3 regions of the Janthinobacterium sp. SUN118 genome follow, and region 2 is predicted to be linked to each of the others. Evidence: predicted binding sites of a transcription regulator. Region 2 holds the regulator's gene; each other region holds the start of a gene.

Region 1 (10,794 bases), 990 kb from region 2:
GCAATCGGTTTCCCAGTACGCTTTGTACAGGCCTTGCAGGTTGACGCGGGCGTCGGCGATGGAACCGGCAGGCACGCCGATCTTGGCGGCGATGTCGTCTGCCTGGGCATCGGTCAGGCCTACGCCCGGATCGATGGTGACGTGGTGGATCTTCTCAGGGTGGCTCTCGGCCACTTCTTCGATGTCCATGCCGCCTTCGGACGAAGCCATCAGGACGATTTTCTGGGTGACGCGATCGGTGACCAGCGAAACGTACAGTTCTTGTTTGATGTCGGCGCCTTCTTCCACCAGCAGGCGGTTGACTTTCTGGCCTTCGGCGCTGGTCTGGTGCGTGATCAGCTGCATGCCCATGATCTGGTCGGCGTATTCCTTGACCTGTTCGATCGATTTTGCCACTTTCACGCCGCCGCCCTTGCCGCGGCCACCTGCGTGGATCTGCGCCTTGACGACCCATACCGGACCGCCCAGGGTTTCCGCAGCCTTGACGGCTTCGTCGACGGACATGCACGGAATACCGCGTGGTACCGTCACTCCGTGCTGCCGGAGGATTTCTTTGGCTTGATACTCATGGATTTTCATGCTGGCTTCCCTTCTGATACTGATTTGTAAAAATACGGTTAGTGGTGCAAAAAAAACAGGAAAAACAGAGCGCCGGGGTCACGCCTTGGCTACCCAGCGCGGGTAATACTGTGCAACTGCCCCGCCATCGGTGCGCAGGGCGTGGCATTTGTCGAGTTGAAACGGCTTTTCATGCGACAAGTCAGCATTCGCACCGTCACGGGTCGACCAGACATCGCCGGCAAATGCCTGAACCGTTGCAGTCGGCAAGACTTGCGCCAGTTCGGTCAAATGGGTACAGCCGGCGATTCCCGCCAGGCGCTGTTTCAAGTCGCGGCGGAAATTCTTCAATAGATTCAGACCGATCAGCGCCCTGTAGGCGGGGCCGATGGTATCGCAAAAACCGGGATACGGCACGGCATCGGAGGCAGCTTCGGCCTCGACAATGGTCAGTTCGCGATCGACGGTAATGCGTAAATGGAGGTCATGCAGGGGAGCGCCGGCGGGACGGGGGCCGGAGGCCAGGGTCGCGTCATAGCTTTTGATATCGGTGATACGGGCGTCAATATCCCACAGGCCGTCGTCGCGCAGATACGCTTGGACGTCGATAACGCGGGAGTGCCGTAGGGCGCGCCGGGATACGGGAGTTGACAGGGGCATAAGACCGATGCCGCTTGCGCGGCCAAAATTTAGTAAGCAGCCATGTGCATAAAGCACGCCGTTCGCAGCTTCTACGAACAGCAACCGCACCTGCGGCGCCGCAAAAACCCTAAAAGTGTAGCACACTGGACGCCGGTTGCGCCGCAACATAATTTTTCATTGCTTTGATAAAAACATTTCAAAGCATAAAGAATTCACATGGAAATTGACGCTGTTATCACGCATGGTGATGATAGATATGGCCCGATCTCGCCATGCGCCGCGCCAAACTGGCCCATCGCCCCGGCAGGCGGCTGGGCTGGCCCGACGAACGATGCGCAGTGCAACAATACGCCGCCATCCGACCAGCGGATGAGCAAGGCAAACGGCATTAGCAGGAAGATAATGATACGCGGCGGCACCGGCCCGCCAGCGCCGGCACGGACAGGACCGTGACTGTTGCAGATGGAACACAGCCGAGACCGGCCCGCCGGCCAGCATACGAGCAGCGGCCCGGAGCGGGGTGGCGACGCAGCAAGGTGCGGTGCGCGTACCGTGCGAACCACGCCGGTTCGGCTAGTCGTCCTCGGGCTCCAGGCCTTTCAAGGCCACCTGCACGGCGCGCTGGGAAAAACCGCGCTGCATCAGGAAGCGCATCTGCTTGCTGCGCTGCTCGGCATCCTGCGCCACTACACCAAACTTGCGGCGCCACACCTCGCAGGCACGCGCCACCTCGCCTTCGGCCAGCCCGGCCTTGAGCTCTTGCAGCGCCTCGCCGCCGATGCCATGGCTTTGCAGCTCGGCCATGATGCGGCTGTTGCCAAAGCGCGCCGAGCGGCGATGGATCAGCGATTCGGAAAAACGTTCCTGCGACAGCCAGTTGGCCTGCTCCAGGCTGTCGAGCAAGGCTTCCACATCGTCGCCTTCCTGCGCATGGCGCTGCAGCTTGCGCCGCAATTCCATGCGGCTGTGTTCACGCATCGACAGGAAGCGTAGCGCCCTGCCCTTCAGGCTCAACTGTACCGCTGCCATCATTCCACCCTATCGTCCATCACATCAACACCACAGATATATCGTCAAACATACCGCCAAAATACAAATGCCGCCTGGCGCACGGGCGCGAGGCGGCATTCATTGTAGATCTTTTGCCCGGCAAGCTGCGGCGCAAGGGGCCGCCATCCTGCCGCGGCAGGACCAGCCCGGAAGCGGCCCCTGCCGCAGCAACTGGCCTGCCAGCCAATTTTCCTGCTGAGTTGCCGGCTAAATTGCCTGCTGAGTTGCCTGCTAAGTTGCCTGTTTACTCGGCCGCTTTCGCTTCCGCAGCCTTGGCCGCCTTGTCGGCGACTTTATCCGCTTTTTCCGGCTTTTCAGCGGCCAGCGGCGGCAGTTCACGCACGCCCAGCGAAGCGCGGACCTTGTTTTCGATCTCGCGTGCCAGTGCCGGACGCTCTTGCAGGAAGGCGCGGGCGTTGTCCTTGCCCTGGCCGATGCGTTCGCCGTTATAGCTGTACCACGAACCGGATTTTTCCACGATCTTGGCATCCGAGCCCAGGTCGAGGATTTCGCCTTCGCGCGAGGTGCCGGCGCCGTACAGGATGTCGAAGTGCGCTTCCTTGAATGGCGGCGCGATCTTGTTCTTGACGACCTTGACCTTGGTTTCGTTGCCGATCACTTCATCGCCGGACTTGATCGAGCCGGTACGGCGGATGTCCAGGCGCACGGAAGCGTAGAATTTCAACGCATTGCCGCCGGTGGTCGTTTCCGGGCTGCCGAACATCACACCGATCTTCATGCGGATCTGGTTGATGAAGATGACCAGGGTGTTCGTGCGGTTGATGGAACCGGTCAATTTACGCAGCGCTTGCGACATCAGACGCGCTTGCAGGCCCGGCAGGGAATCGCCCATGTCGCCTTCGATCTCGGCGCGTGGCGTCAGTGCGGCCACGGAGTCGATGACCACCAGGTCGACGCTGCCCGAGCGCACGAGGGCGTCGCAGATTTCCAGCGCCTGCTCGCCCGTGTCCGGTTGCGAGATCAGCAATTCATGCAGATTTACACCCAGTTTTTGCGCATAGCCGACGTCAAGCGCGTGCTCGGCATCGATAAAGGCGCAGGTGCCGCCCAGTTTTTGCATTTCTGCAATGGTTTGCAGGGTCAAGGTGGTTTTACCCGACGATTCCGGACCGTAGATTTCCACCACGCGGCCGCGCGGCAAGCCGCCGACGCCCAGCGCGATATCCAGGCCGAGCGAACCGGTCGACACGACTTGCACTTCTTCGATCGGTGCGCTGGCATCCATGCGCATGACCGAACCTTTGCCAAACTGCTTCTCGATCTGCGCCAGTGCGGCGGCGAGCGCCTTGGCTTTTTCCGATGCGGGTACTACAGCTTTTTTATCGTCCATATGTTCTTTCAGCCTGGGTGAGCGCGTGGGTTAAATTCGTTACAGACACTACTGTATAAAAAAACAGTGATCAATGCAAGCGGAACGTGGATTTGTTTTGAAACAGATCAATACAAGCCTTGTTTTTCACAAAAACTCGCCACCTTGCGGAAAATGAAACACAATACAAGCTTCTACCGTCGCAAGCCGAGGAAGCCTGACCATGCGTATTTTACTTGCCGAAGATGACAGCGTGCTGGCTGACGGGCTGACCCGTTCGCTGCGCCAGTCCGGCTATGCCATCGACTACGTGAAGAACGGACAGGAAGCCGATACGGCCCTGTCCACCCAGGAATTCGACTTGCTGATCCTCGACCTCGGCTTGCCGAAGATGTCGGGACTGGAAGTGCTGCGCCGCCTGCGCGCGCGCGCTTCGCTGCTGCCCGTGCTGATCCTGACGGCCGCCGATTCGATCGAGCAACGTGTGAACGGCCTCGACCTGGGCGCCGACGATTATATGGCCAAGCCGTTCGCCCTGTCGGAACTGGAGGCAAGAGTGCGCGCCCTGACCCGGCGCGGCGCGGGCGGCGGCGCCACCATCATCAAGCACGGTCCGCTCAGCTATGACCAGGTGGGACGCAGCGCCTACATCAACGACCAGATGCTCGACCTGTCGGCGCGCGAACTGGGCTTGCTGGAAATCCTGCTGGGCCGCACGGGCCGTCTCGTTTCCAAAGAGCAGCTGGTCGACCACCTGTGCGAATGGGGAGAAGAGGTGTCGAACAACGCCATCGAAGTGTATGTGCACCGGCTGCGCAAGAAGATCGAGGTGGGCGGCGTGCGCATCGCCACCGTGCGCGGCCTCGGCTATTGCCTGGAAAAATATTCGGAAGCGGCGCGCCTGCAAGCCGAAGCGGGCGAGGCGGCCGCCCCTGCCAGCGGTCCCGCCACCAAGTGAAGGCCCGCGAGGCGCCCGCGGACGAGGCGGCGGACGACGACTGGTTCGAGCCGCCCACCACGGAACAGGATGACACCATCGAGCATTCGCTGTTCGGCGAAATCCTCGACTGGATGCTGGCGCCCCTGCTGCTGCTGTGGCCGATGAGCATCGCCATCACCTATCTGGTGGCCAAGAGCATCGCGAATCAACCGTTCGACCATGCACTGGAAGACAGCGTCACCGTGCTGACGCAGCAGGTCAAGCAGGCCGATGGCGCCATGCTGCGCCGCCAGCCGGACAAGAACGCCAGCAACACGGGCCGCGACTTCCTGCGCGGCGACGATGTCGACACCCTGTATTACCTGGTACTGGGCGAGCGCGGCGAATACCTCGACGGCGACCGCGACTTGCCGCCGCCGCAGGACCCCGACAAATACCGCAGCGGCACCGTGCTGTTTCGCAATGACACCATCCATGGCACGCCCGTGCGCGTGGCCTTCAGCTATCTCGACATGCCGGCCAGCACCGACGACGAACCGCGCCGCGCCCTGGTGCAAGTGGCCGAAACCCTGGAAAAGCGGGCGCAGCTGGCAAATGAAATCATCAAGGGCGTGATCTTGCCGCAGTTCATCATCCTGCCCGTGATCCTGGCCCTGGTCTGGTTTGCCCTGGCGCGCGGCCTGTCGCCGCTGGCGCAGTTGCAGGAACGCATACGCGCGCGGCCGCCGGACGATTTGTCGCCGATCGAATCGGGCCAGGTGCCCGAGGAAATCACGCCACTGGTCGGTTCGCTCAACGACATGCTGGCGCGTCTGTCGCTGTCGATCGACATGCAGAAGCGCTTCATCGCCGACGCGGCGCACCAGATGAAGACGCCGCTGGCCGGCATGCGCATGCAATCCGAGCTGGCCTTGCGCCAGACCGACCACGACGAGATCCACCGCTCGCTGTTGCAGCTGGCCAAAAGTTCGGAGGCGGCCACGCGGCTGGTGAACCAGCTGCTGGCCCTGGCGCGCGCGGAAAACCAGCCGCAGGCGGGCACGGCGTTTGAACCGATCGAACTGAGCGAACTGGCGCGCGGCGTGGTGCAGGACTGGGTGCAAGCCTCGTTTGCCCAGCATATCGACCTGGGCTTCGAGCAGGCAGCGTACCCGATCATAATTTCCGGCAATGCCATCATGCTGCGCGAACTGCTGAGCAACCTGATCGACAACGCCCTGCGCTACACGCCTGCCGGCGGCAGCGTCACGGTGCGCGTGCGCAGCACCCTCGAGCTGGCCATCCTGGAAGTGGAGGATACGGGCCCCGGCATTCCGCCAGCCGAGCGGGCGCACGTGTTCGAACGCTTTTATCGCATTCTCGGCAGCAATGCCGACGGCAGTGGCCTGGGCCTGGCCATCGTGCGCGAAATCGCCCAGCAGCACGGCGCCGAAGTCGACATTTTCAATAATCCGCGTGCGCAGTCGCCCAAGCTGCCGGGCACGCTGTTGCGCCTATGCATAGCCCTGCTGCTGCCGGAAGCGCCCGAAGAGGATGACATCACATATGGATAAGCCGGTTCCCCCTGCCGCGCCGGCGCGGCCGTCGCGCGCGCCCAGTCCCGAGTTGCAGCAGCGCCTCGATGCGCACTGGCTCAGGACGCGGCGCCTGACGGCCGTCTTGCTGCTCATCTGGCTGCTGACAGGCTTTCTGACCGTGTTTTATGCGCGCGAACTGCTGCATCTGAATCTGTTCGGCTGGCCGCTGCCCTTCTATATGGCGGCCCAGGGCGCTTCGCTCGTGTACCTGGCCATCATCGCCGTGTATGCCTGGCGCATGCGCCGCCTGGACCGGGCCTTCCATGCCAGCGAGCAAACATGAGCGGCCAGCGTACCTTCTTTGGCCGGCTGTGCCACTACTACCTGCTGTTTGCCGGCGGCTTCGCCGCCTTCCTGCTGGCCCTGACGGTGCTGGAGCAGGAAGGCATGCCGCGCGTCTGGATCGGCTACCTGTTCATGTTCGCCACCATCAGCCTGTATGCCACCATCGGCGTCATCAGCCGCACCTCGAACGTCACGGAATACTATGTGGCGGGGCGCAGGGTGCCGGCCATGTTCAACGGCATGGCGACGGCCGCCGACTGGATCTCGGCCGCCAGCTTCATCAGCCTGGCGGGCGGCCTGTACCTGAATGGCTTCGACGGCCTGGCCTTCATCATGGGCTGGACGGGCGGCTATTGCCTGGTAGCGCTGCTGATCGCGCCCTACCTGCGCAAGTTCGGCCAGTACACGATCCCCGATTTCCTCGCTGCCCGCTACGGCAGCGGCGCGGACGGGCGTGGCGCCGCCGTGCGCGTGGTGGCCGTGGCCGCCACCATCATCGTGTCGTTTACGTATGTGGTGGCGCAAATCTACGCCGTCGGCCTGATCGCCTCGCGCTTCACGGGCGTGGATTTTTCCGTCGGCATCTTCCTGGGCCTGGCCAGCATACTCGTGTGCTCCTTTCTCGGCGGCATGCGCGCCATCACCTGGACGCAGGTGGCGCAATACATCATCATCCTCGTCGCCTTTCTGATTCCCGCCATGTGGCTGTCCGTCAAGCATGCGGACAATCCCGTGCCGCAGATCGCGTATGGCAAGGTGCTGCCACAACTGAGCGCGCGCGAGCACGTGCTGGAGGCCGATCCGAAGGAAAACGAGGTGCGCGCCATCTTCCGCCAGCGCGCCATCAGCTACCAGGCGCGCATCGACGGCTTGCCCGGTTCCTGGGAACAAGGCCACCTGGCCGCCCAGCGCCAGCTCGACAATTTGCGCCAGCGCAATGCCTCACTGTTCGATATCCGCAACGCGGAACGCAGCCTGATCGCCTATCCGAAAAGTCCCGATGAAGCGCGCGCGCTGTGGCAAACGGCGCAAGCGCACAACCAGAAGCGCGCCGAGCCCATCACGCCGCACGCGCTGCCGTTTCCCGCGCCGGACCGCGCGCAATCCGACATCAAGCGCAACAATTTCCTCGCCCTCGTGTTTTGCATGATGCTGGGCACGGCCGCCCTGCCCCATATCCTGATGCGATCGTACACCACGCCCTCCGTGCACGAAACGCGCGTCTCCGTGTTCTGGACCCTGTTCTTCATCTTGTTGATCTATCTCACGATTCCTGCGCTGGCCGTGCTGGTCAAGTACGACATTTACTCGGCGCTGGTGGGCACGCAATACGCGAACCTGCCCACATGGGTATCGTACTGGGCCAACGTGGACAAGCTCAGCCCCCTGATCAGCATCGTCGACGTCAACCGCGACGGCATCGTGCAGCTGGCGGAAATTTCCATCGACGCCGACGTGCTGGTGCTGGCCACGCCCGAGATCGCCGGCCTGCCCTACGTGATATCCGGCCTGGTGGCGGCGGGCGGCCTGGCCGCCGCCCTGTCGACGGCGGACGGCTTGCTGCTGGCCATCTCCAACGCCCTCTCGCACGACATCTATTACAAGGTGGTCGATCCCACCGCATCGACGCAGAAGCGCGTGACGATCTCGAAACTGCTGCTGCTGGCCGTGGCCTTCATCGCCGCCTACGCGGCCTCGCAAAAACCGGCCGACATCCTGTCGCTGGTGGGCGTGGCCTTCTCGCTGGCCGCCTCGACCCTGTTCCCGCCCCTCGTGCTGGGCGTGTTCTGGAAACGCACCACTTACCAGGGTGCGCTGGCCGGCATGCTGGCAGGCTTCGGCGTGTGCCTGTATTACATGCTGCACACGAGCGCCATGCTGGGCGGCAGTGCAGCCGGGCAATGGCTGCATATCGCACCGATTTCCGCCGGCATCTTCGGCGTGCCGGCCGGCCTGGCCGCCGCCATCCTCGTCAGCTGGCTGACGCCGGCGCCGGGACGCCGCAGCACGGGACTGGTCGAGCATATCCGCGCGCCGGAATAACAATGCACCGAGGGCTGGGGGATGCAAAACAATGTCTCAACAGACTTATGGGAAAAGACGGCACAGCCGCAAAAAAGGAGTAGGCTGGAGGGCCGTTCCACTTACGAGGAAATCCCATGCCGTCTGGAAAAATTCTTGTCGCCCAAGGGGGCGGCCCCACCGCCGTCATCAACCAGTCACTGGTGGGCGTGGTGCTCGAATCGCGGCGCTTCCAGCACGTCACGCGCGTGTATGGGGCGCTGCACGGGGTGCGCGGCATCGTCAATGAAGAGTTTGTTGATCTGACGCAAGAAACCAGCCATAACCTGGAACTGGTGGCCGCCACGCCCTCGTCCGCCCTCGGCTCCACGCGCGACAAGCCCGACATCGCCTACTGCCAGCAAATCTTCGAAGTGCTGCGCGCGCACGAGATCGAACACTTCTTTTACATCGGCGGCAACGACTCGTCCGACACGGTGCGCATCGTCAGCGAGGAAGCGCACAAGGCCGGCTACCCGCTGCGCTGCATCCACATTCCCAAGACCATCGACAACGACCTGGTGGGCAGCGACCACACGCCCGGCTTTCCTTCGGCCGCGCGCTTCGTCGCGCAGGCGTTCGCCGGCGCCAACCTCGACAACGCCGCCCTGCCTGGCGTCTACGTGGGCGTGGTGATGGGCCGCCACGCGGGCTTCCTGACAGCCGCCTCGGCGCTGGGCAAGAAGTTCCCCGACGATGGCCCGCACCTGATCTACCTGCCCGAGCGCGTCTTCGTGCTGGAAAACTTCCTCGCCGACGTGAAGGCCGCGTATGCCAAGTACGGGCGCTGCGTGATCGCCGTCTCCGAAGGCATCCACGATGCCTCGGGCGAGCCGATCGCCAGCCTGCTGGCCAAACAGGTGGGCAACGAGGTCGAGCGCGATGCGCACGGCAATGTGCAATTGTCGGGCACGGGCGCGCTGGCCGACCTGCTGTGCGACGAGATCAAGTCCAAGCTCGGCATCAAGCGCGTGCGCGGCGACACCTTCGGCTATTTGCAGCGCTCCTTCATCGGCTGCGTTTCCGACGTCGACCAGCGCGAGGCGCGCGAAGTGGGCGAAAAGGCCGTGCAGTTCGCCATGTGGGGCGAGCGCGACGGTTCCGTCGCCATCAAGCGCACGGGCTTCTATTCCGTCGACTATGCATTGCTGCCCCTGTCGGACGTGGCGGGCAAGACGCGCACCATGGAAGACGAGTTCATCAGCGCCAGCGGCACGGACGTGACCGATGCTTTCAGGCTCTACCTGCGTCCGCTGCTCGGTTCCGGCATGCCGGACGCCTTCCGCCTGCGCGCCGCCAAAGTAGCGAAAGTCTTGAAGCCTTAGTGGCTTTCCGCCAGCAATAGCGGCCGCAGCTTGACGGCGGCCTCCTTGAGCTGCGGCACGTGCTGCATCAACTGTTCCACGGACTTTCTCGCCACGGGCGCGTGGCAGGCGACGGCCGCCACGATGCGCCCGTCGGCAGCGCAGATGGGCACGGCCACGGCCACCATGCCGTGCACGAATTCCTCGTCGTCGATGCCGATGCCCAGGCGGGCGATGCGCACGATCTCGCGCTCGAGCAGCGCGGGATCCGTGATGCTCTTTGGCGTGCGCGCTTCCAGCCGCAGCATGGCCAGCAGCTCGCGCCGCTCCAGCAAGGACATGTGCGCCAGGAACAGCTTGCCGCTGGCCGTGCAATGCATGGGCGCGCGCGTACCGAGCACCAGGTGCAGGCGCAGCGGTTCCTGCGTTTCCACCCTGTCCACATACACGATGGCATTGCCTTCTGGAATGGCGAGGTTGCACGTCTCGCCCGTGGCCGCCACCAGGCTGCCCAGGATGCTGCGGCTGACACGGATCAGGGCATTGTTGCGCAGGGTGGCCAGTGCCAGGTTGGTCGAGGCGGCGCCCGGCACATAGCCGCGTCCCACGGGCGTGCGCAGCACGTAGCCGTGCTGTTCCAGCGTATCGAGCAGGCGCATCATGCTGGCCTTGGGCACCTGCATGCGCGTGGCCAGCTGCGACAGGGTCAGTGGCTGGCTGGCGCTGGCCAGGTGCTCGATCAGGCGCAGCACGCGCAAGCCGCGCGCCTCGTCGCCATGGCTGGCGGCGGCAGCGCCCGCCTGGCCAGCGTCTTCGGTCTCGGCCGACCGTTTTTGAAACGCATCATGCATGTTCTGTTTCACCTCTCGCGTATGCGGGTGTTTCCGCTTGTCTCGGTGTTGCGCGTCTTTTATAAATGGAACCAGATGTTCCAGAAATAATCAATAAAGACCAGTGTATCGCAAAAAACGCCCGCCGAGGCAGCCAGATACCGCAACGCAGGAGACAAGCATCATGTCGCAAACACACTACGATTACATCGTCGTC
Region 2 (10,794 bases):
GCGTGGCCGTCGGCTTGCCGATGCTGCTCGACTCCGAGCCGAAGGCGCCCGTCAACGATATCGCCATCGACATTCCGTCGAAAGAGAAGGTCGCCGCAGCGCCCGCGCCCGCTCCCGTGCAGGCCGTGCCGGCCCAGGCGTCGGCAGCGAACAATGGCCTCGACCAGTCCGAGGAAATCGTCGATGCGCCGCTGCCTCCGGCAGCCAAACCTGCTCCGGCGCCCGTGCTGGCCACGGCCCAGCCCGTGCCGGCCAAGCCCGCCTATGTAGAGCCGAAAGCGGAACCGAAACCCGTCAAGCCCGAACCGAAACCCGAGCCGAAGCATGAAGCGAAGCCGGAACCGAAGCACGAACCCAAGCCGGAATCCAAGCCCGAGCCCAAGCATGAAGTGAAGCCGGAAGCCAAGCCCGAAGCGAAACCGGCCAAGCCGGCGCAGTCTGCCGACGATGCGGCGCGCGCCCTGGCGATTCTGGAAGGCAAGCCGCTGGACAAGCCGCAAGAGAAGGCGCACGACGCCGGCAGCGGCAAGTTCGTGGTGCAGGTGGCGGCCCTGGCGACGCAGGACAAGGTGGACGAATTGCAGGAAAAACTGCGCGAAGCGGGCATCAAGTCGTACACGCAGAAAGTCTCCAGCCCTGCAGGCGAGCGCATCCGCGTGCGAGTGGGGCCGTTCGGCAGCCGCGACGATGCGGAAAAGACGCGCGCCAAGCTGCAAAAGCTGGGCCTGGGCGGTAGCCTGGTGCCGGCGTGATGATGCAAGGCTGAACGCGCGTGACGATCTTCGATTACCTGGTGCTGTTCGTGCTGGTGACGTCCGTGCTGATCAGCATGATGCGTGGCCTGGTCAAGGAAATACTGTCGCTGGTCAGCTGGATCGTGGCTTTCGTCATTGCCAATGCGTATGGCGCCACCCTGGCGAAATTCCTGCCGGAAGCCGTGCCGGGCGAAGCGATCCGCCTGTTGCTCGCTTTCGTGGTGCTGTTCATCGGCGTGCGCATTCTGATGGGATTGCTGTCCATGACGGTCGATGCGCTCGTCAAGGTGACGGGACTGAGCCTGGCCGACCGCACCCTGGGCAGCCTGTTTGGCCTGGCGCGGGGCCTTGTGATCGTGCTGACCGCCGTCATCTTGTGTGGCATGACGTCCATCCCGCAGCAGCCACTCTGGAAAAACGCGCTGCTCAGCCCGGTCGCGGAACAGGGCGCGCGCGCCATCAAGCCTTATCTGCCTGCCGCCTACGCGCAGCATGTGAAATTTTGAAATTTTTTTAAAATCAGTAGCACAGTTTAGGAGCACACCATGTGTGGCATCGTCGGCGTCGTTTCCCATCAACCTGTCAATCAATTGCTCTATGACGCATTGTTGCTCTTGCAACATCGCGGCCAGGACGCGGCAGGGATTGCGACCAATCACAGCAGTATGTTTTCCATGCACAAGGCCAACGGCCTCGTACGTGACGTCTTCCGTACGCGCAACATGCGTTCGCTGCAAGGCACAACGGGTATCGGCCACTGTCGCTACCCGACGGCCGGTTCGTCGAGCGAAGAGGAAGCACAGCCGTTTTATGTGAATGCGCCGTTCGGCATCACGCTGGCGCACAATGGCAACCTGACCAACTGGGAACAGTTGAAACAGGAAATGTTCAAGAACGACCGCCGCCACATCAATACCGATTCCGACTCGGAAGTGCTGCTCAACGTGCTCGCGCATGAAATCCAGGAAGCGACGACGGGCCTGAACCTGGACCCGGACGCCATCTTCAAGGCCGTGACCGTGCTGAACCGTCGCGTCAAGGGTGGCTACGCTGCCGTGGCGCAGATCGCCGGCGTGGGCTTGCTGGCCTTCCGCGACCCGCACGGCATCCGTCCGCTGTGTCTGGGCATCAATGAAACGGAGCAGGGCGCCGAATACCTGATCGCGTCCGAATCCGTAGCCCTGGAAGGCATGGGCTTCCGCTTCGTGCGCGACATCGGCCCCGGCGAAGCCGTCTTCATCGATGCCGACAAGCAATTGCACAGCCGCCAGTGCGCCGACAACGCCAGCCTGAACCCGTGTGTGTTCGAGTTCGTCTACCTGGCCCGTCCCGATTCCGTCATCGACGGCGCTTCCGTGTACGCCACGCGCCTGAAAATGGGCGAATACCTGGCCGAAAAGATCCGCACCGAATTGCCCGGCGTGCATATCGACGTGGTCATGCCGATCCCCGATTCCTCGCGTCCGGCCGCCATCCAGCTGGCCATGGCGCTGAACATCGAGTACCGCGAAGGCTTCATCAAGAACCGCTACATCGGCCGCACCTTCATCATGCCGGGCCAGGCGGCGCGCAAGAAATCCGTGCGCCAGAAGCTCAACGCGATCCCGTCCGAGTTCAAGGACAAGGTCGTGCTGCTGGTCGACGATTCCATCGTGCGCGGCACCACCAGTCGTGAAATCGTGCAGATGGCGCGCGAAGCGGGCGCGACGAAAGTCATCTTCGCCTCGGCCGCGCCTCCGGTAATCTACCCGAACGTGTACGGCATCGACATGCCGACGCGCGACGAACTGATCGCCTATGGCCGCACGACGGAAGAAGTGTGCCGCGAAATCACGGCCGATTACCTGGTGTACCAGGATATCGGCGCGCTGAAGCAGGCGATTGCCGACGTCAACCCGGCCCTGACCAGTTTCGAGGCGTCGTGCTTCGATGGCGTGTACGTGACGGGCGACGTGTCGCAGGAATACCTGGACCGCCTGGAGTACGCGCGCCACCATCCGAAGGCGGCAGCGCCCGAGGATACGCCGCGTTCCCAGCTGAACCTGAACCTGGCGACGACGGAAGCATAATCGTCCAGCCCGGCCTGCGCCGGGCTTTTTTTTGTCTGACTTTTTCACTGCCTTGCGCACCACCCGACCATGAGCGACAACAAGACTTACGGCTTTACCACCACCATCCTGCATAACGACCGTCGCAAGGGCATCGAGCACGGTTCGCTGCACAAGCCCGTGCACACGTCCGTCGCGTTCGGCTACGGCGATGCGCGCCAGCTCGCTTCCGTGTTCCAGGGCAAGGAGCCCGGCTTCCGCTACGGCCGCCAGGGCAATCCGACCGTTTCCGCGCTGGAAGACAAGGTCAACAAGATGGAGGACGGCGTGGCCACGCTGTGCTTCGCCACCGGCATGGGCGCCATCGGCGCCGTCGTGCAGGCGCTGCTGCGCGCGGGCGACCACGTCGTGTCGTCGGCTTTTCTATTCGGCAACACCAACAGCCTGTGGCAGACGGTGACGGGGCAGGGCATGGCCGTGTCGTTTGTCGACGCCACCGATGTGGCCAACGTGGCGGCCGCCATCACGCCGGCCACGCGCATCGTGTTTGTCGAAACCATCGCCAATCCGCGCACGCAGATCGCCGACCTGGCGAAGATCGGCGAGTTGTGCCGCGAAAAAGGCATCCTGTATATCGTCGACAACACCATGACGACGCCGTATTTGTTTCGTCCGAAAGCGGTGGGCGCGGGCCTGGTGGTCAATGCGCTGACCAAGTCCATCGGCGGCCACGGCAATGCACTGGGCGGCAGCTTGACGGACACGGGCGTGTTCGACTGGACGCAATATCCGAACATCTTTGACAATTATAAAAAGGCGGCGCCGGCCCAGTGGGGCATCGCGCAAATCCGCGCCAAGGCCTTGCGCGACTTCGGCGCCTCGCTGGGACCGGAAGCGGCGCACCATATCGCCGTCGGCGCGGAAACCATGGCCTTGCGCATGGACCGTACCTGCTCCAACGCCCTGGCGCTGGCGACCATGCTGCAGGCGGATCCACGCGTGGCTGCCGTGCATTATCCGGGCTTGGCCTCGCATCCGCAGCACGCGCTGGCAACGGACTTGTTCCGCAGCTATGGCTCCCTGTTCAGCTTTGAGTTGAAAGACGGCATCGACTGCTTCGATTTCCTCAATCGCCTGAACCTGGCTATCCCGGCCAGCAACCTCGGTGACACGCGCACCCTCATCATTCCCGTTGCCCACACGATCTTTTACGAGATGGGCGCCGAGCGCCGCGCCAGCATGGGCATCGCCGAATCGCTGATCCGCGTCTCCGTCGGCATCGAGGACGAGGCGGATCTGCTCGAGGATTTCCGTAATGCGCTGGAGGCATAAAACGCCCGGGCGATAAAAAAGGGCCGCAACAGCATGACTGTTGCGGCCCTTTTTGCGTTTTACGTGCGACAGCTGCCAGGAAAAATCAATGCCAGCTGCGCATCAAGCCAACTGCCAGCCCTTCCAGGGCGAATTCGTCTTCGGGCGACACGGTAATGACCTTGAAATCGGGGTTTTCCGGCAGCAGTTCGATGACGGAGCCCGTCTTCTTGTAGCGCTTGACGGTGACTTCGTCGCCGATGCGGGCGACGACGATCTGGCCATTCTTGGCGCTGTCGACCTTCTTGACTGCCAACAAGTCGCCATCCATGATGCCGGCGTCGCGCATGGACCAGCCGCGCACCTTCAGCAGGAAGTCGGGCTTGGCCGAGAACAGGGCAGGATCGACGTTGTAGCTCGCTTCCAGGTTTTCCTGTGCCAGGATGGGCGAACCGGCCGCCACGCGGCCGATCAGCGGTAGCGACATCAGCAGGGCCGCCGGCACCTTCGATGGCAGCGTTTCGGCCGCCGCGCCGATCAGGCGGATGCCGCGCGACGTGCCCGGCGAAATCTCGATCGCGCCCTTGCGGGCCAGGGCCTGCAAATGCTCTTCGGCCGCATTGGCCGATTTAAAACCCAATTCATTGGCAATCTCGGCGCGGGTGGGAGGAAAGCCCGTATTTTCAATCGCGTCCTTGATCAGGTTCAGGATTTGTTCTTGTCGTGCTGTCAGCTTGATCATGAGCGGTGGGTGCATACTAAAATGCTGTCTATATGAACAGTCTGTATTTTTGTACAGTATCGCCGACTATGCAAGCCCAATTTCACCATTTCGCAAAATAATTCAACGATCGGCTTGTTCCTGGCGCGATCACTTCAATTTATTGCCAATTTGCAATTTTCTCTGCTAGTATGCGCATGATATTTTTTTGGCAATGTGGCATCCGGGCCATGTGTGCCTCTCTTCATCCGTAAAACTATAAAAGGATTCCATGATCGACCGATGTGGTAAGCGTTTCACCTTGCTGGCTGGCTTGCTGGGCATCTTATTTGCCGGGAATGCGTGCGCCTTTACCCTGGGCACGCATGTCTGGGTGGGGCAGCAGGTCATCAACGATCTGGCGGACGATGGCAAGATCACTATTGTATTGCAGGGAAAGCCCGTCACCCTCGAAGTGCCCGCGCATGTGCGCAGTGCCATCCTGGCGAACCAGACGGAGTTCTTGCTGGGGAATATAGGTCCCGACTCGGCGCCGGACATTCTCGTCGGGCAAACCATCGTCCATCCCGGCATCGAAGACGGCTGGAAGACCAACGACTGGCTGCGTTTCCTGCTCAACAGCGCCAGGGGTAACGCCGCGGGCACGGCATACGCCTATGGCTACCTGGGGCATGCCTCGGCCGACATGTTCGCCCACACGTATGTCAATCAGTATGCGGGAGACATCTTTGACCTGGCCGATGAAACGCTGGTGGAGCAGCGGCATATTGCTCTCGAGGGCTTTATCGGGAGGCTGACGCCGCCGTTGCGCGACCACACGGGCAAGCAGCTTGGCGCCGTGCGCGCCTTGATCAAGCCCAGTGATGCATTCGGCACGTTTGTGCGCGACACGCTGGTGCTCAACGATACGGTGCAGGAGCAATACAGCCGCGGCAAGTATGGACGGCATTTGGCGGCCTACCATGCCTACCGCAAATCCATCGACGCGATGGTGGCCAATCCTGCGTGGAACCAGCTCGACGTCGCGGTCGTGCGGCTGTTTGCGTCGAACTGGGGCGTGGCGCTGTCGTCGAACGACGCGCAAAAGATCATCGACAAGGCCAATGTCATCATCCCCAAGGTACAGGCGGGCGAGGACCGCATCCAGTCCCTGGCAAACGATCTGGTCAATGCCACGCAGCATCTTGACGATGCCCTGTTCAGCGGCGTGAAGAAGGCCACGCAGACCGTGTTCAGTGTCGAGCAGGAGATACTCCAGCTGCACCTGCAGATTTCCAGCAAGGAAAGCGAGTTGCGCCGCAAGGCAAGTTGCCCGAAAGAATGGCAGGATCCGTTCGGCCATCGTGCATGTCAAAAAGCAAACGATGTGATCGACTCCATCAATGGCTCGGTCAATGCGGCCCTGGGCTCGCTCAATGGCAAGCTGGCGGCCAAGCGGCAGCAGCTGTTGCAGGCCAGTATCGCCGTGCGCGATGCTGCGGTGGCATCGCAAAAGCTGGTGCAGATCGTCAGCAATGCCGCCATTGATTTCAGCCAGCGCATGGGGCAGAACACGTCGCCGATCAAGGGGCCGCTGATAGGCTGGCGCAATGATGTCGATGTTGCCATGCGTGAATATGTGAAGGCGACGAGCCAGTCATTGCTCAATTCCACGGACCGGGCGGCCAGCGCGACCGAGCCGCTGTCGCGCTGGTTCGATTGCTATCACATGAGCATTCTCGGTGTGGCGCAGGAGCTGTCCGGGTGCGAGCTGCGCGACGGCGCCAGGAATGTGGTCTGGGCGGTGGACCGGGCGCTCAAGCTGGCCGAGGACCTGGCGTTTGCCGGGGACCTGCTCGGCTTGCCGACGCCTTCCGAGATCCGCGCCTGGCGCGACGAGCAGATTGCCAGCGCCAAGGATCGCCTGGTGGCGGAAATCTTCGACCGCCTGCTGCCGCGCGAATTGCAGGATATCCTGGCGCTGTTCAGCAAGGACATGGACGATGCCGCCCTGAACGACTATTTCAGCCGCCCCGAGCGCCATAATGACAAGAATCTGCTGATGATTCCCGACCTTGCCGCGCGCGTGCGCGCCGAGATGCGCGTGACGGACGGCGCCTTCGATCCGCAGCGATATGCGGTGGCCTATAACGCCGTCGTGCTGGCCAAGCTGTCGCTGCTCGATACGGCGGGCCTGGTGGTGCTGGGGCAACTTGCTGGGGCGGCGCCGGAAGCGGGGCGCTCCGTGTTTGCGCAGACCGATAACGTCATCGCCGACGCCATCGCCAGCATCGACGGCAATCACCAGTGGATGGCCGTGCCGCCGCCGCGTCCGAACGCCGTGGGCGCGCCGTATGCGCAGCCGGCGTCCTACGCCGCCCCGGCCGGTTTCGTGCCATGGCGTCCCGCCGTGCGCAGCGCGCTGTTCCGCGGCTTGTTCAAGGGGCCGCTGTCGTCCGGTGTCGACGTGGCTGGCGAGCTGGGCTTTTCGGCGTTGTTGCCAAGTGACTATCCTTACCGTCCTTGCAGCGGATATCCGTTCCCGGACAGCGCTGCGGACCAGGCTTGCCAGGGCACCAAGATCATGCCGGTGCTGCAGTTGCTGCTGGACTAGCGGCCAGGCCCCCGCGCCAGCATGCGCGGGGGCTTGATCGTTGGCGTAAAACCGGCTATACTCTCCGGCTGACCTTCCCACACCTGTCTTGACGCCGGGGTGGGCGATTATCAATCCGACCTGAAGGAGTTTGCATGCGTCATTATGAAATAGTCTTTATCGTCCATCCGGACCAAAGCGAGCAAGTGCCCGCGATGATCGAACGCTACAAAGCCAGCGTAACCACCCGCGGCGGTTCGGTTCACCGCGTGGAAGATTGGGGCCGCCGTCAAATGGCTTACTCGATCCAAAAGCTGCCTAAAGCACACTACATCTGCCTGAACATCGAATGCGACAACGAGACCCTGGTCGAGTTGGAAACAGCATTCAAATTCAATGATGCCGTGTTGCGTCACCTGACCGTTAAAATGAAGAAAGCTGAAACAGCTCCTTCGCCGATGATGAAATCGGTACAACGCGAAGACGCGGCCAAAAGCCACCGCACCGAAGCACCAGCAGCCGCTCCAGCCGCAGCAGCTTAATTCTTGACCAGGATCGTGCGCTGAACCAGCTACAAGTAACCGCCATCATTGCCGAGCGCGAAATATTGCGCTATACCCCGGCAGGGCTGCCGATTGTGAATGCAGTATTGCAGCACAGTTCGCAGCAGATGGAAGCAGGAATTGCCCGTTTGACCGAGTTTGATGTTGCCGCGCTTGCCGCTGGCGAAATCTCAGGCCGGTTCAGCCAGGCAAGCTTGGGCGGGGTATATCAGTTCACGGGTTTCCTGGCCAGGAAAAGCCGCAACAGCAAGAGTTTGGTGTTTCACATCATTGATTTTAGTGCAGTCACCCCGACTAGCGCATTTTAGATACAGGAGCCTGACATGGCATTCGGTAAAAAGTTCGACAAAAATAAGCTCAAGCTTAAAGAAAAACGCAAACAGCAAAACCCTTTGTTCAAACGTAAGAAGTTCTGCCGCTTCACGGCAGCTCACGTTGAGCAAGTCGACTACAAAGACGTCGACACGCTGAAAGACTTCGTCCAGGAAAACGGCAAGATCATGCCAGCACGCCTGACCGGTACCAAAGCGCACTACCAGCGCCAAGTCGACACCGCAATCAAGCGCGCCCGCTTCCTCGCGCTGCTGCCATACACCGATCTGCACCACGCTTAATCGGTCAGATATTCCTGGAGAAGAACTATGCAAATCATTCTGTTAGAAAAAGTTGTTAACGTCGGTAACCTCGGCGAAGTCGTCAAAGTCAAAGACGGTTACGCACGTAACTTCCTGATCCCGCAACGCCTGGCACGTCGTGCTACGGCAACCGCTGTGGCTGAATTCGAAGTCAAGCGCGCCGAACTGGAAAAAGCTGCTGCCGCCAAACTGGCCGCATCGCAAGCCCAGGGCGAAAAACTGAGCGGCCTGACCGTTCAAGTTGCTCAAAAAGCTGGCGTCGATGGCCGTCTGTTCGGTTCCGTCACCAACTTCGACATCGCTGAAGCGCTGACCAAGCAAGGTTTTGCTGTTGAAAAAGCACAAATCCGCATGCCTACCGGCCCGCTGAAGATCGTTGGCGAGCACAACGTTTCGGTTGCTCTGCACACCGACGTGGTCGTGGAAGTCGTTATCGCTGTCGTACCAGACGCGAACGCGTAATCGTCTGCGGGCCTGGCCCGCAAGCGTTGCCGCACTATGAAAAGCCGGGTTCGCCCGGCTTTTTTGTGGCCTTTTTTTCGCTCAATTTCAGCCCTTTATTTTTGCCGACACGCCGAAGCGGGTATAATTCGCGCCATGAACGCCCCCTCTGATCCGCAACTGGATTCCCTCCGTATTCCGCCGCATTCGATCGAAGCAGAACAATCCGTCATCGGTGGTCTGCTGCGCGACAATGCCGCCTATGACCGCATTGCCGACTTCATGCATGCGGAGGATTTCTATCGCTATGACCATCGCATCATCTTCGAGCAAATCGTCAAGATGGTTAACGCTTCCAAGCCAGCCGATGTCATTACTGTTTTTGAAACCCTGACCCAGCTCGGCAAGGCCGAGGATGTGGGCGGACTCGCTTACCTGAACGCCATGGCGCAAAACACGCCATCGGCCGCGAACATCCGGCGCTACGCCGAGATCGTGCGCGACCGCGGCGTGCTGCGCAAACTCATCACCGTCGCCGACGATATCTCCGGCACGGCCTTCAGCCCGCAGGGCAAGGAAGTCAAGCAGATGCTTGACGAGGCCGAGTCGAAGATCTTCGCCATCGCCGAAGAGGGCGCGCGCGGCGCCCAGGGCTGGACCGCCATCCAGCCGCTGCTGACGCAAGTGGTCGAGCGCATCGACGAACTGTACAGCCGCGACAACCAGAGTGAAATCACGGGCGTGCCCACCGGTTTCATCGACCTCGACCGCATGACCTCGGGTCTGCAGCCGGGCGACCTGGTGATCGTGGCGGGACGTCCTTCGATGGGCAAGACGGCGTTTTCCGTCAACATCGGCGAAAACGTGGCCATCGACAGCGGCTTGCCCGTGGCCGTGTTCTCGATGGAGATGGGCGGCGCCCAGCTGGCCATGCGTATGCTGGGCTCGGTTGGTCAGCTGGACCAGCACCGCCTGCGCACGGGCCGCCTGAACGACGAAGACTGGCCGCGCCTGACGAATGCGATTCAAAAGATGAACGACGCCCAGTTGTACATCGATGAAACGCCGGCGCTCAATTCCATCGAATTGCGCGCCCGTTCGCGCCGCCTGTCGCGTCAATGCGGCAAGCTGGGCCTGATCATCGTCGATTACTTGCAGCTGATGTCGGCCAATACTCCCGGCGACAACCGCGCCACGGAGATTTCCGAGATTTCGCGGGGCTTGAAAGGCCTGGCGAAAGAACTCGGCTGTCCCGTGATCGCGCTGTCCCAGCTGAACCGCTCGCTGGAACAACGCCCGAACAAGCGTCCTGTCATGTCCGACTTGCGCGAATCGGGCGCTATTGAGCAGGATGCCGACGTGATCCTGTTCATTTACCGCGACGAGGTGTATAACCCCGACTCGCCGGACAAGGGAACGGCCGAAATCATCATCGGTAAACAACGTAACGGTCCAATCGGCAGCATCCGCCTCACCTTCATGGGGCAGTACACCAAATTTGGCAATTACAGTGGTGGCCTGGCGCTTTACCAAGGCGACTAAGACTCAGCAGCACTGGCAATTCCATCGGCCGCCCCCGACAAGGGGGCGGCTTTCTGTAGTAAATAACACGACTCAATGCTTAACGGAGAATGACATGTTTGGACGCTTGATGCCCACTGAGGGCAAGTTTTTTGAATTGTTTAACCAGCACGCGGAACTGTGCGTCAAGGGCGCGAAAGAGATGCTCGGCCTGATGACCAATTTCG
Region 3 (10,794 bases), 240 kb from region 2:
TCTTCATGAAGTTGCGCAGCGAGGTGGCGCGGTTGACGGGCTTCGACAGGCCCGTGGCCGACCACAGGCTGCCGACGGCGCCATCCATGAAACACACGCCCGTGGCGCTCTCGGCGCGCGGATATGGCCCCTCGCCCACCAGCACATGGCGCACCTGCGCCAGCGGCAGGGCAAAGGCGGCGAACAGCCGGCCCTGCGTGGGCAGGTAATCGTCGACGGCCAGCGCCGGCAGGTAGGCGGGATCGGCCGCCATCACGGCGTGCAGGCCGCGCAGCAGGATGGGGCGCCAGGAAGCATGCGCCAGGGACAGGGCGTCGGCGATGCTGGCGGGGAGTGTGGGAACGGTCATGGAACTCGTAGTCGATTGCGCAAACGCAAATTGTAGCGCACCGCCAGGCCAACCTTGACGAAAACACAAAGTTACGCCCATGAAGCATGTCACTCGGAGAATAAAAAAGTCCCGGCCTGTTGCCGGGCCGGGACTTGCTTTCGCTTGCGCTTGCTTTGAATCAAGCCCATGGTTCAAAGGGCGGCACCCCGCCTGCTCGACGCTATTCGGCGTCCGGCTGCTGCGACGGATGGGCGGCGGCAAACGCGGGCAAGCCGCTGCAGTGCGCGTGGATGCGCGCCACGCGCGGGTATGGCGCCAGGTCGATGCCGAAGCGCTGCGCATTGAACACTTGCGGCACCAGGCAACAGTCGGCGATGCTGGCGGCGTCGCCATGGCAGAACAGCTTCGTTCCGGCCGCATCGCCCTGGACCAGCAGCGCTTCCACGGCCGCCAGTCCCTCGGCCATCCAGTGGCGGTACCATTCCTGCTTGGCTTCCTCGGACAGGCCCAGCGTATTTTTCAGGTATTTCAGGACCCGCAGATTCGTCAGCGGATGCGCGTCGCAGGCGATCGCCAGCGCCAGCGCGCGCACGCGGGCCCGCCCAGGCGCATCCGCCGGCAGCAGCGGCACGCCAGGGCGCGTTTCATCGAGGTATTCGAGGATCGCCAGCGACTGCGTCAGGATGGCGCCATCGTCGTCGAGCGCCGGCACCAGCGCCGACGGATTGACGGCGCGGTAGGCCGGCAGCAGCTGCTGGCCGCCATCGCGCAGCAGGTGCACGGGGATGCTGTCATAGGCCACGCCCTTCAGGTTCAGGGCGATGCGCACGCGATAGGCGGCCGAACTGCGAAAATAGGTGTACAGCTTCATGGGACGCCCTCCCCTCAGGCGCGCGCGGCACCGGCGTACAGGGCCACGGTCTGCTCGATGCTGCCGAAGATGCTGGCGCCGGCCGCGTCGCGCATCTCGATGCGCACCGTGTCGCCGAATTGCAGGTAGGCCGTCTTCGGCGCGCCATGTTCGATGGTTTCATACATGCGCACCTCGGCCAGGCAGCAGTAGCCCACGCCGCCGTTGTCGATGCTGGAACCGAACAGGCCGCCCTGCTTGTTCGACACGGTGCCCGAGCCAACGATGCTGCCGGCGCCCAGTTCGCGCGTTTTGGCCGCATGCGCCACCAGCTGCGCAAAGTTGAACGTCATGTCTTCGCCCGCATTCGGCTTGCCGAAGGGCTTGTCATTGAGGTCCACCAGCAGCGGCAGGTGCAGCTTGCTGTCAGCCCAGTCGGCGCCCAGTTCGTCCGGCGTGACGGCGACCGGCGAAAACGCGCTGGCCGCCTTCGACTGGAAGAAGCCGAAACCTTTCGCCAGTTCGCCCGGAATCAGGTTGCGCAGCGAAACGTCGTTGACCAGCATCACCAGGCGGATGGCTTTCGCCGCCTCCGCCACGCCGGCGCCCATGGCGACGTCGCCCGTGACGACGGCCACTTCCGCCTCCAGGTCGATACCCCACTCTTCCGACAGGGCGAAGATCGGGTCGCGCGGACCGATGAAACTGTCCGAGCCGCCCTGGTACATCAGCGGATCCGTGTAGAACGAGGCCGGCACTTCCGCGTTGCGCGCCTTGCGCACCAGCTCCACATGGTTGATGTAGGCCGAACCGTCGGCCCACTGGTAGGCGCGCGGCAGCGGCGAGTGGCATAGCGTTGCGTCAAACGGCTGGGCGTCCGGCGCCTGGCCCGCGTTCAGGGCGGCGTAAGCCTGTTCCAGCCGGGGCGCGACGGCGTCCCAGTTGTCGAGCGCCGCCTGCAGGGTCGGCGCGATGGCGGCCACGCGCTGGTACTGGCGCAGGTCGCGGCTGACGAGGATCAGGGCGCCGTCGCGGCTGCCGTTTTTCAGGGTTGCGAGTTTCATGGTTTTCCTTGTGTGGCGTAGTGTTCAGGTGTCGCATGGAGCAGGTTGGCGGCGCTCAGGCGTCGGCCGGCGCGTGCATCCAGGCGGCGTGCTTGGGCGCGCGGCGCGTCTGCGACCATTCTTCCAGCATTTCCCATTTGACGGCGTCCAGTTTGGCCATCATCTCGGGCGTGCCCACATTGGCCGCCAGCTCCAGGCGGTGGCCGTTCGGGTCGAAAAAGTAGATCGACTGGAAGATGGCGTGGTTGACGGGACCCAGCACTTCCACGCCGCCGGCCACCAGGCGCTCCTTGGCGGCCAGCAGTTCGTCCATGCTGGCCACTTCCAGAGCCAGGTGCTGCACCCAGGCCGGCGTATTGCGGTCGCGGTCCATCGGCGGCTGCGTCGGCAATTCAAAGAAGGCCAGCACATTGCCCTGGCCGGCGTCGAGGAAGACGTGCATGTACGGGTCCGGCGCCTTGGTCGACGGCACCAGGTCTTCCGCGATGGCGAGGACGAAATTCATGTTCAAATGCTTGACGTACCACTCGACGGTTTTCTTCGCGTCGATGCAGCGGTAGGCGACGTGGTGGATTTGCTTGATCTTCATGCGGTCTGTCTCCAATGGATGCGCGCGCGGCGCGATGGCTGGCGGTTTTTTCAGTTTTCACCATTAGAATCGAGTTCCAGCTATCATACAAACAATATTTAACCATTGATTTATCGGATTATCTTATGAGCCCCAGCCTGCGACAGATGCGCGCTTTCGTCGCGCTCGCCAAGACCGGCAGCTTCACCCTGGCCGCCGAATACCTGCACGTGACGCAGTCCGCCCTGAGCGGCTTGATCAAGGAACTCGAAAGCGTGCTGGGCGTGCGCGTCGTCGAGCGCAGCACGCGCAGGACGCAGCTGTCGGAAATCGGCCGCGAGCTGTATCCGCTGTTTGAAAAGATGATCGAAGATCTCGACGGCGCCATGGCCGGCATCGCCCAGCGCAAGGCCCTGAAGACGGGCATGGTGCGCATCGCCGCGCCGCAGATGATGGCCTGCACCCTGCTGCCGGAAGTGATCGCCGCCTACCGCGAGGCGCACCCCGACGTGCAGCTGCGCCTGGTCGACTGTCCGGTGGAGAATGTGTCGGCGCGCGTCTTCAGCGGCGAAGTCGATTTCGGCATCGGCCCCGAACGCGACCCGACGGCGGAAATCGGCGCCCAAGTGCTGTTCGAGATGCCCTTCGTGCTGGTTTTCCCCGAGCAGCACCCGCTGCAGCAGAAAGAGCGGGTCACCTGGGCCGATGTGGGCGACTACCCGTTCATCTCGCTGCAGGGCCAGTTCACGGAGCGCCTGCTGCGCGACATGCACGGCAGCTTCCGCGACCTGTCGCTCAATCCCTACAACGAAGTGACCTTCATGACGACGGCGCTGGCCATGGTCAGCGCCAACCTGGGCATCACGGTCTGCCTGCCGTACGCGGAACCGATGGTCAAGCTGTACAAACTGCACATGCGCGCGCTGCACGAGCCGGAACTGACGCGGCGCTTTTTCGTGTACACGAAGACGGGACGTTCGCTGTCGCCGGCGGCCGAAAGCTTCATGGCCTTCCTGTTCCAGTTCGTCGAGACGCACGAGTGGAATGTGGGAGCGAACGGCGGCGCACGCGACGCCCTGCCTGCGGGCGGCGCGGCCGGCGCACCTTTATAATCCACCATCGCCCTCTCACCGCTTACGCCATGACCCAGCCTGCGCACAACGACCTGTCGCCCATCGACGCCGCCACCATCGCCATCAACCAGCGCATGAACACCTTCGACGGCCACGCACAAGTCTGGCTGTTCGGCTATGGCTCGCTGATCTACAAGGCCGATTTCCCCTACCTCGAGCGGCGTCCCGCCAGCATCAAGGGCTGGACGCGGCGCTTCTGGCAAGGTTCGCACGACCACCGCGGCACGCCGATGGCGCCGGGCCGGGTCGCCACCATCGTGCCGCAGGCGGGCGCCGTGTGCGACGGCATGGCTTACCTGATCACGCCCGAAGTCTTCGCCCACCTCGACCACCGCGAAAAGAACGGCTATTTGCGCCTGGCCACCGAGATCACCTTCGACGATGGCAGCAAGGTCGACGGCCTCGTCTACATCGCCAATGAAGAAAACGCCGCCTTCCTGGGCGCCGCGCCCGAACTCGACATCGCGCGCCAGATCGCCCGTTCGGCCGGCCCCAGCGGCCCGAACAGCGACTACCTGCTGCACCTGGCCAGCGCCCTGCGCGAACTGGGCAAGAGCGACCCGCACGTCTTCGCCATCGAGCAGCATTTGGCGCAGATCAAGGACGGCACGGCAGACAGTGCCGGGAACTGAAACAACAAAACCAGGGGCAGTCATCTGATACAGCTAACGCGCCATCATAGCCAAACGGGCTGCTAAACGGAAAACTGGAGCCTGCCGCCAGGGAATTCTCCAAAGATGATCCGGAACAACACACGAGGCACGTGGCCAGATAGCCTTCGACACCACGCTGCAAATACTGACGGCTGCCCTCAAAAGCGGCGACCTGCCCTAGGTCCTGGAAGACGCGATCGCGCAGCACGTGGCCGTCGCTCATATGATCACCATGCTGGCAGACTGCTGCACCGCCACTCCTGCCTGCCGCCTGTACTACCTAGCCACCGGCAATCGATGCTTGCGCTATCGGATCCAAAGATCGAAATTCAGCAGCACGATTCCTACGCCGAAATAAAATTCCAATATTTATCAAGCCTTCACTATTGAGCTACTTTTGTTGCAGAAGCCCTAAGTCTCATCGTTTTATTTATATACAAGCTGTCCTGCATATTAATGAATGTTAAGGTGGCAACTCCCTCAGCCATCATGCTCACTTATGAAACCTATTTATGTTGCTCTTATGTTTTTGGGTCTGACTGGTTGCGCAACATCGGAGAAATTTTCTGCAAAGATGGACGGATTCATCGGTCAGCCTGAGATATCCGTGATATCGACGTATGGTATACCCCAAAGCAATTACACTCTACAAGATGGATCACGTGTTATTCAATACACCCGTGGATCAGATATTATGCTGCCTGGCGCCATCACGGTGCAGCCGGTAACAACTAATACAAGCGGAAATCTAACGCTCAATCAAGGCATCCGACAAACAACTGGAAACTACGCACAACAATCCACGACCTATGTTCAGAGCCAAGGGCCAGCAAGCAATATTTCTTTTTCGTGCACGGTAATGTTCACACTAGATGCGAATGGGATCGTAAGGCGTTGGAGTGCAAAGGGGAACCATTGCATCTCCCAATAATCATGATCAAACAATGTCGAAATGTAGTTAACCCATGACAAAAAAATGCCGCCAATTACCACTCAAGCGATGCGTTTTCTGATCTTCTCATAATTGTTACCATCCAGTTCTATATTGATTTTCCCTAAAACAAATCCAGCTGCCCCGCATTGCTCCCTTTCGCCTTGGCGCCCAGCGGCGGCACCACCAGCGGACGGCGGAACTGGGTGCAGTCAAGCTGCTTGAAACGGCCTCCCCTGCCATGCAGACCCAGGCGGTGCACGGCCTTCTCGAAGCGCTGGCGGATGAGGTCGGCCCATACGCCCTCGCCCTGCATGCGCGTGCCGAAGGCGCTGTCGTAATCCTTGCCACCACGCATTTCGCGCACCCTATTCATCACGCGCTGGGCCCGTTCCGGGAAGTGCGCTTCCAGCCATTGCTGAAACAGGGGACTCACTTCCCACGGCAGGCGCAGCACGACGTAATGGGCGTGGATGGCGCCCGAGTCGCGCACGGCTTCGAGCAATTGCTCGATTTCCGGTTCCGTCACGAAAGGAATGATGGGGGCGATGCTGACGCCCACGGGAATGCCCGCGTCCGTCAAGGTGCGGATCGTGCGCAGGCGCCGCGCGGGAGCGGCAGCGCGCGGTTCCAGCGTGCGCGCGATGGCCGGGTCGAGCGTGGTGACGGTGACTGCCACGGCAGCCAGGCGCTTGGCCGCCATCGGCGCCAGCAAGTCGATGTCGCGCTCGATCAGCGAGGATTTGGTGATCAGCGCCACCGGATGCTCGCATTCGTGCAGCACTTCCAGCACGCGCCGCGTCAGTTGCCGCTCGCGCTCGCACGGCTGGTAGGCATCCGTGTTCACGCCCAGCGCGATCGGCTCCGGCACATAGGACGGCCTGGCCAGTTCGCGCCGCAGCAATTCCGGCGCATTCACCTTGGCATAGATGCGGCTTTCGAAGTCGAGGCCCGGCGACAGGCCCAGGTAGCTGTGCGTGGGACGGGCAAAGCAATAGATGCAACCATGCTCACAGCCCCGGTACGGGTTCAGGGACACATTGAACGGCAAGTCGGGCGAAGCGTTGCGCGTGAGGATGGTGCGCGCCTGCTCGTCGCTGACCTGCGTCTTCCATGGCGCGACGCCCTCCCCTTCAGCGTCCGCGTCCGCGCCAGCCACGCCCCAGCCGTCATCGAAGCCGTCGCGCGCATGCACTTCGTAGCGTCCTTGCAAATTTGATACGGCGCCACGCCCCTTCAGGGCTTTCAGCGACTGGGGCGGCAACATGGCTTGCCCGGCGAAACTGTCATCATGCTGTGGAATGATTGCTTTCATGAACGGCCCCATCAACTGTATATACGTACAGTATACTATGCCGCTCGCGGGGCAAGATCAAGGGCTGCCGTGATGCTCTTTCAAGCTTTTTCACCGTGCGGTATGACATAACTCAACTGCTGCGCGACAAAACCGTCAAATGCCGTGATCAAAGGAACAAAACGCGGCGCGTCCTGCTCTAACTGCATCAGGGCATAGCAAGTCGCTTCCAGGGTCGACAACTGGTCTGGTGCGTGCGCCTTGCGGATCAGGTAGTGGGAGGCTGGCGTATCGCGCAACGGCAGGCGCGGCATTTGTTGCAACAGGGGATTCAGGTACAGCATCTTGCGGCTCTTGCGCCATGTGCCATCGAGCACCACCAGCCGCAGCTGTGACGGGTCCAGCAAGGTAGCCGGATCCAGTGCGGGCGGCGGTGCGATGCCCAGCGAACGGTCGCCGGGCGTGTCTGGATACAGCAATACGTTTTGTTTGCCAGCCAGCAATGTGGCGAGAGTGCCGGGGGCGAACTGCTCTCCGGTCAGCAGGCGGCTGTTGGGCAGGCTCAGGTGCAGCAGGCGGGCGCTGCCCTTGGCATTGTGTACCTCCAGCGGGTGCTGGAGAATCAGCACGTCCACCGCGTGGGCAACGGGGGAAGTCCAGCGGCAGATACAGCTGGCTGCGGCGCGCAGGCAGACCGGACAGCGTGCGCGTTTGGCTGGGTCGGTTTGCCTGGTGGCGTCAGCTGGCCTGGTGACGTCAGCTGGTCTGGCAGCTTGCGTCGGGGATGGCGCCACGGCTTGCGCCAGGGGGGGCGCCAGTTTGCTGACGTCCGCTGGTTTGGCGGCGCCCACTTGCGTGGCGGCCGGCGTCTGGGAGGATGGATGGTTGCTGCTGGTGGTCATGGCGGAGCACGTTCGCGGGGTTCTTCAAGCCGCGATTGTAGCGCCCACGCCATGCCGGCGGAAATCTTGGCGCGAGGTACAGTTTAAAACAACTGTAAAACAACTGCTAACCAAACGACTGCTAACAAGCACTGGCAACAAGCACTGCCAGCAACTGCTAGCAACCGCTGGAAACTGCCAGCAGGCGATGCACGCCAACTCGATTCAAGCCAACGGCTTAGCACCGCCTAAAACACTTAAACACTTAAAACAACACTTAAACACTCAAAACCGCTTAAAACTCTTCCCACTCGTCGGCGCCCGAAGCGACCGGCGCGCGCGGGGTGCTGGTGCGCGCCGCGTCCGGCCTTGCTGCCTTTGCCGGGCCGCCAGCGGAGTGGGCGACGAAACTGGCGGCGGAGCCCGCGGCGCCACCGGTCACGGCCCGCCGCGCGGCGGACTTGACGGCAGGCCTGGCAACAGGCTTGGCGGCAGGACGGGCGGACACGCTCGCCGACACATATTGCTGCGTAGCATCGAGCTTGAACAAGCCCACCACGTCGGCCAGCTTGGCGGCCTGCTCCTGCATGGATTCGGCCGCCGCGGCCGCCTGCTCCACCAGCGCCGCGTTCTGCTGCGTCACCTGGTCCATCTGGCCGATGGCCTGGTTGACTTGTTCGATGCCGGCGCGCTGCTCGTCGCTGGCGTCCGTGATCTGGTTCATGATTTGCGTCACATGGCTGATGCTTTGCACGATTTCATCCATCGTGCGGCCCGCCTTGTCCACCAGTTGCGAACCAGCCTCGACCTTTTGCACGGAATCGTCGATCAAGCCCTTGATTTCCTTGGCCGCCGCCGCCGAGCGCTGCGCCAAGTTGCGCACTTCGCTGGCCACCACGGCAAAGCCCCGGCCCTGCTCGCCGGCCCTGGCAGCTTCGACGGCCGCGTTCAGGGCCAGGATATTCGTCTGGAAGGCGATGGCGTCGATGACGCTGATGATGTCGACGATCTTGCGCGAGGAATCATTGATCGAGCCCATGGTGCTGACCACTTCCGACACCACCACGCCGCCCTTGCTGGCGATTTGCGAGGCGTCGATGGCCAGCTGGTTGGCGCTGCGCGCATTGTCGGCATTGAGTTTCACGGTCGAGGTCAGCTCTTCCATGGACGAGGCCGTCTCTTCCAGCGAGCTGGCCTGCTCTTCCGTGCGCGAAGACAGGTCGAGGTTGCCGGCGGCGATTTCGCTCGACGCCGTGCTGATGGAATCCGTGCCGGCGCGCACCTGGCCGACGATGCCGACCAGCTTGTCATTCATGTTCTTCAGCGCATGCATCAATTGCCCTGTCTCGTCGCGGCTTTCCACCACGATATGGCTGGTCAGGTCGCCGGCCGAGACGGCTTCAGCCACTTCCACGGCGCGCGTGATGGGGCGCGTGATCGAGCGCGTAATCCAGTAGGCGCAGGCGATGCCCAGCAGGATGGCGGCCACGCCAAGCGAGATCAGCAGCATGCGGCCGTTTTCATAGCGCGAGCGGATCTGCGCGGCCGTTTCGTCGAGCAATTTGGCTTCCAGCACTTCCAGTTTCTTCAGCGACGCCAGGTAAATGTCGCGCTTGACGGCCATGTCGCCTTCGTACAGGCGCTTGCCCAGCTCCAGGTCGCCTGCGTTCTTGGCCTTGAACACGTCCTTGCGCACTTCCGTGTATGCCTTGCGCGTACTCAACACTTCCTGGTACAGCGCCTGCTCTTCGGCGCTCAGCTGGCTCTTGCCGATATCGTTCTGGATTTCCGTGGCGCGCGCGGACGAAGCTGCCATTTCCTTCTCGAACTGTTTCTGGTGCTCGGGGTCGCTGACCTTCCAGGCGGCGGCCGTGCGCGCCGCATTGACCTCGATGACCTTGGTCCACTCGCCGATCAGGCGCTCGTTGCGCACCTTCACGTTGACCAGCTGATCGGTTTCCTTGCTGGCGCTTTGCATCTGCACGATGCCCACCACGGTCAAGGAAGTCAGCAGCAGCAATACGGCGGCAAAGCCACCACCGAGACGCACGCCAATCTTGAGGTTTTTCATTGCGAGATTCCTATCTGAAAGAACAATGCACGGATGCCGCCGGTCAGATACCGCTACAACTCACTATAGCAAGCATTTGCCGCCAGACAATCGCGAATGGGACTGGGGGACGCAGTTCTGCCCGGCGCCATGGCGCCGCACACGCACTACTTTGGTGCTGATTGTGAGTGAATCAGGGTGGCATTGCAAGAAATAACATGCAGAAAAGCAACAACCAGAAGGCGGGATGCCGCCGCGTATGAGCGGCACGCAAGAATACTCAGTTTTGCTTTACATAAATCAATTTTGACGTGTCGAAACCCAGGCCCCTGGCCTTCTCGATCAAGCGCCGTTTCAAGGCGGGGTCCATGGTGGGCGTGCGCGAGAGCAACCACAAGTACGATTTATCGGGACCGCTGATCATGGAATAGGTGTAGCCGTCCTGGTCCAGGTCGAACACCACGTAAGCACCGTAGAAGGGGCCAAAAAACGACACTTTCAGGTAGCCCACGTCCTTCCTGTCGACGAAATAGGCCTTGCCTTCCGCTTCCTTCCAGGCCGCGTCCGTATCCTTGTAGCCACGGTTGACCACTTTCAGGCCGCCATCCTGGCGCAGGCTGTAATCGGCCGTCACGTGGCTGAGTCCGCGCTCGAACGAGTGGTCGAGGCGCGCGATCTCATACCATTTCCCCAGATACTTGCTCGTGTCGAAGTGGCTAACCGGCACAACATTCTCGGGCCGGCCCACGCAGCCGGCCAGCACGAGCACACTCAGGAACAGCAATTTTTTCATGGTTTTCTCCGTCATGGTGCATCAGGGTTGCAGCGCGCGCTCGACGATGCGGCGGATCGCCCCACTGTCCTGCATGCGCGCGATGGCGGCATTGAACTGCTCGATAAAGTCATCGCGGTAGGGATAGGCGCCCGGCTGGCGCTGCGTAAAACCCAGGTGGCCTTGCTGGCCGGCCAGCTGCGCCGTTTCATGGATCGCCTGCATCGGCGTGCCGGTCTGGCCTGCGCGCCGGATGCGCTGCAACTC

Evidence for each region. The regulator LexA, encoded in region 2, represses DNA repair genes until DNA is damaged. The targets are predictions, from matches to a motif close to ACTGTATNNNNATACAGT.
Region 1: a site for LexA is predicted at 3,652-3,669, ahead of recA (recombinase RecA). Genes of this name have one in related genera too.
Region 3: a site for LexA is predicted at 6,860-6,877, ahead of O0880_RS06745 (PA0069 family radical SAM protein). Genes of this name have one in related genera too.

The regions. Positions count from the first base shown of each region.
Region 1 covers NZ_JAPUBV010000001.1:254,140-264,933, reverse strand. The annotation lists gene sucC (ADP-forming succinate--CoA ligase subunit beta) at 1-579, opposite strand, end outside; gene O0880_RS01255 (DUF2889 domain-containing protein) at 658-1,368, opposite strand; gene recX (recombination regulator RecX) at 1,774-2,229, opposite strand; gene recA (recombinase RecA) at 2,495-3,601, opposite strand; gene O0880_RS01240 (response regulator transcription factor) at 3,804-4,538, shown strand; gene O0880_RS01235 (sensor histidine kinase) at 4,535-6,073, shown strand; gene O0880_RS01230 (DUF4212 domain-containing protein) at 6,066-6,380, shown strand; gene O0880_RS01225 (sodium:solute symporter family protein) at 6,377-8,425, shown strand; gene O0880_RS01220 (6-phosphofructokinase) at 8,542-9,768, shown strand; gene O0880_RS01215 (IclR family transcriptional regulator) at 9,765-10,598, opposite strand; gene O0880_RS01210 (choline dehydrogenase) at 10,762-10,794, shown strand, end outside.
Region 2 covers NZ_JAPUBV010000001.1:1,241,776-1,252,569, forward strand. The annotation lists gene O0880_RS05655 (SPOR domain-containing protein) at 1-752, shown strand, start outside; gene O0880_RS05660 (CvpA family protein) at 773-1,261, shown strand; gene purF (amidophosphoribosyltransferase) at 1,301-2,824, shown strand; gene O0880_RS05670 (cystathionine gamma-synthase family protein) at 2,894-4,135, shown strand; gene lexA (transcriptional repressor LexA) at 4,221-4,856, opposite strand; gene O0880_RS05680 (zinc dependent phospholipase C family protein) at 5,107-7,428, shown strand; gene rpsF (30S ribosomal protein S6) at 7,563-7,949, shown strand; gene priB (primosomal replication protein N) at 7,970-8,278, shown strand; gene rpsR (30S ribosomal protein S18) at 8,294-8,584, shown strand; gene rplI (50S ribosomal protein L9) at 8,612-9,067, shown strand; gene O0880_RS05705 (replicative DNA helicase) at 9,203-10,588, shown strand; gene O0880_RS05710 (DUF47 domain-containing protein) at 10,683-10,794, shown strand, end outside.
Region 3 covers NZ_JAPUBV010000001.1:1,480,767-1,491,560, reverse strand. The annotation lists gene O0880_RS06775 (uracil-DNA glycosylase) at 1-349, opposite strand, end outside; gene maiA (maleylacetoacetate isomerase) at 552-1,202, opposite strand; gene O0880_RS06765 (fumarylacetoacetate hydrolase family protein) at 1,217-2,245, opposite strand; gene O0880_RS06760 (VOC family protein) at 2,301-2,834, opposite strand; gene O0880_RS06755 (LysR family transcriptional regulator) at 2,960-3,925, shown strand; gene O0880_RS06750 (gamma-glutamylcyclotransferase) at 3,988-4,578, shown strand; gene O0880_RS06745 (PA0069 family radical SAM protein) at 5,655-6,797, opposite strand; gene O0880_RS06740 (DTW domain-containing protein) at 6,926-7,726, opposite strand; gene O0880_RS06735 (methyl-accepting chemotaxis protein) at 8,001-9,776, opposite strand; gene O0880_RS06730 (lipocalin family protein) at 10,036-10,548, opposite strand; gene O0880_RS06725 (transporter substrate-binding domain-containing protein) at 10,570-10,794, opposite strand, start outside.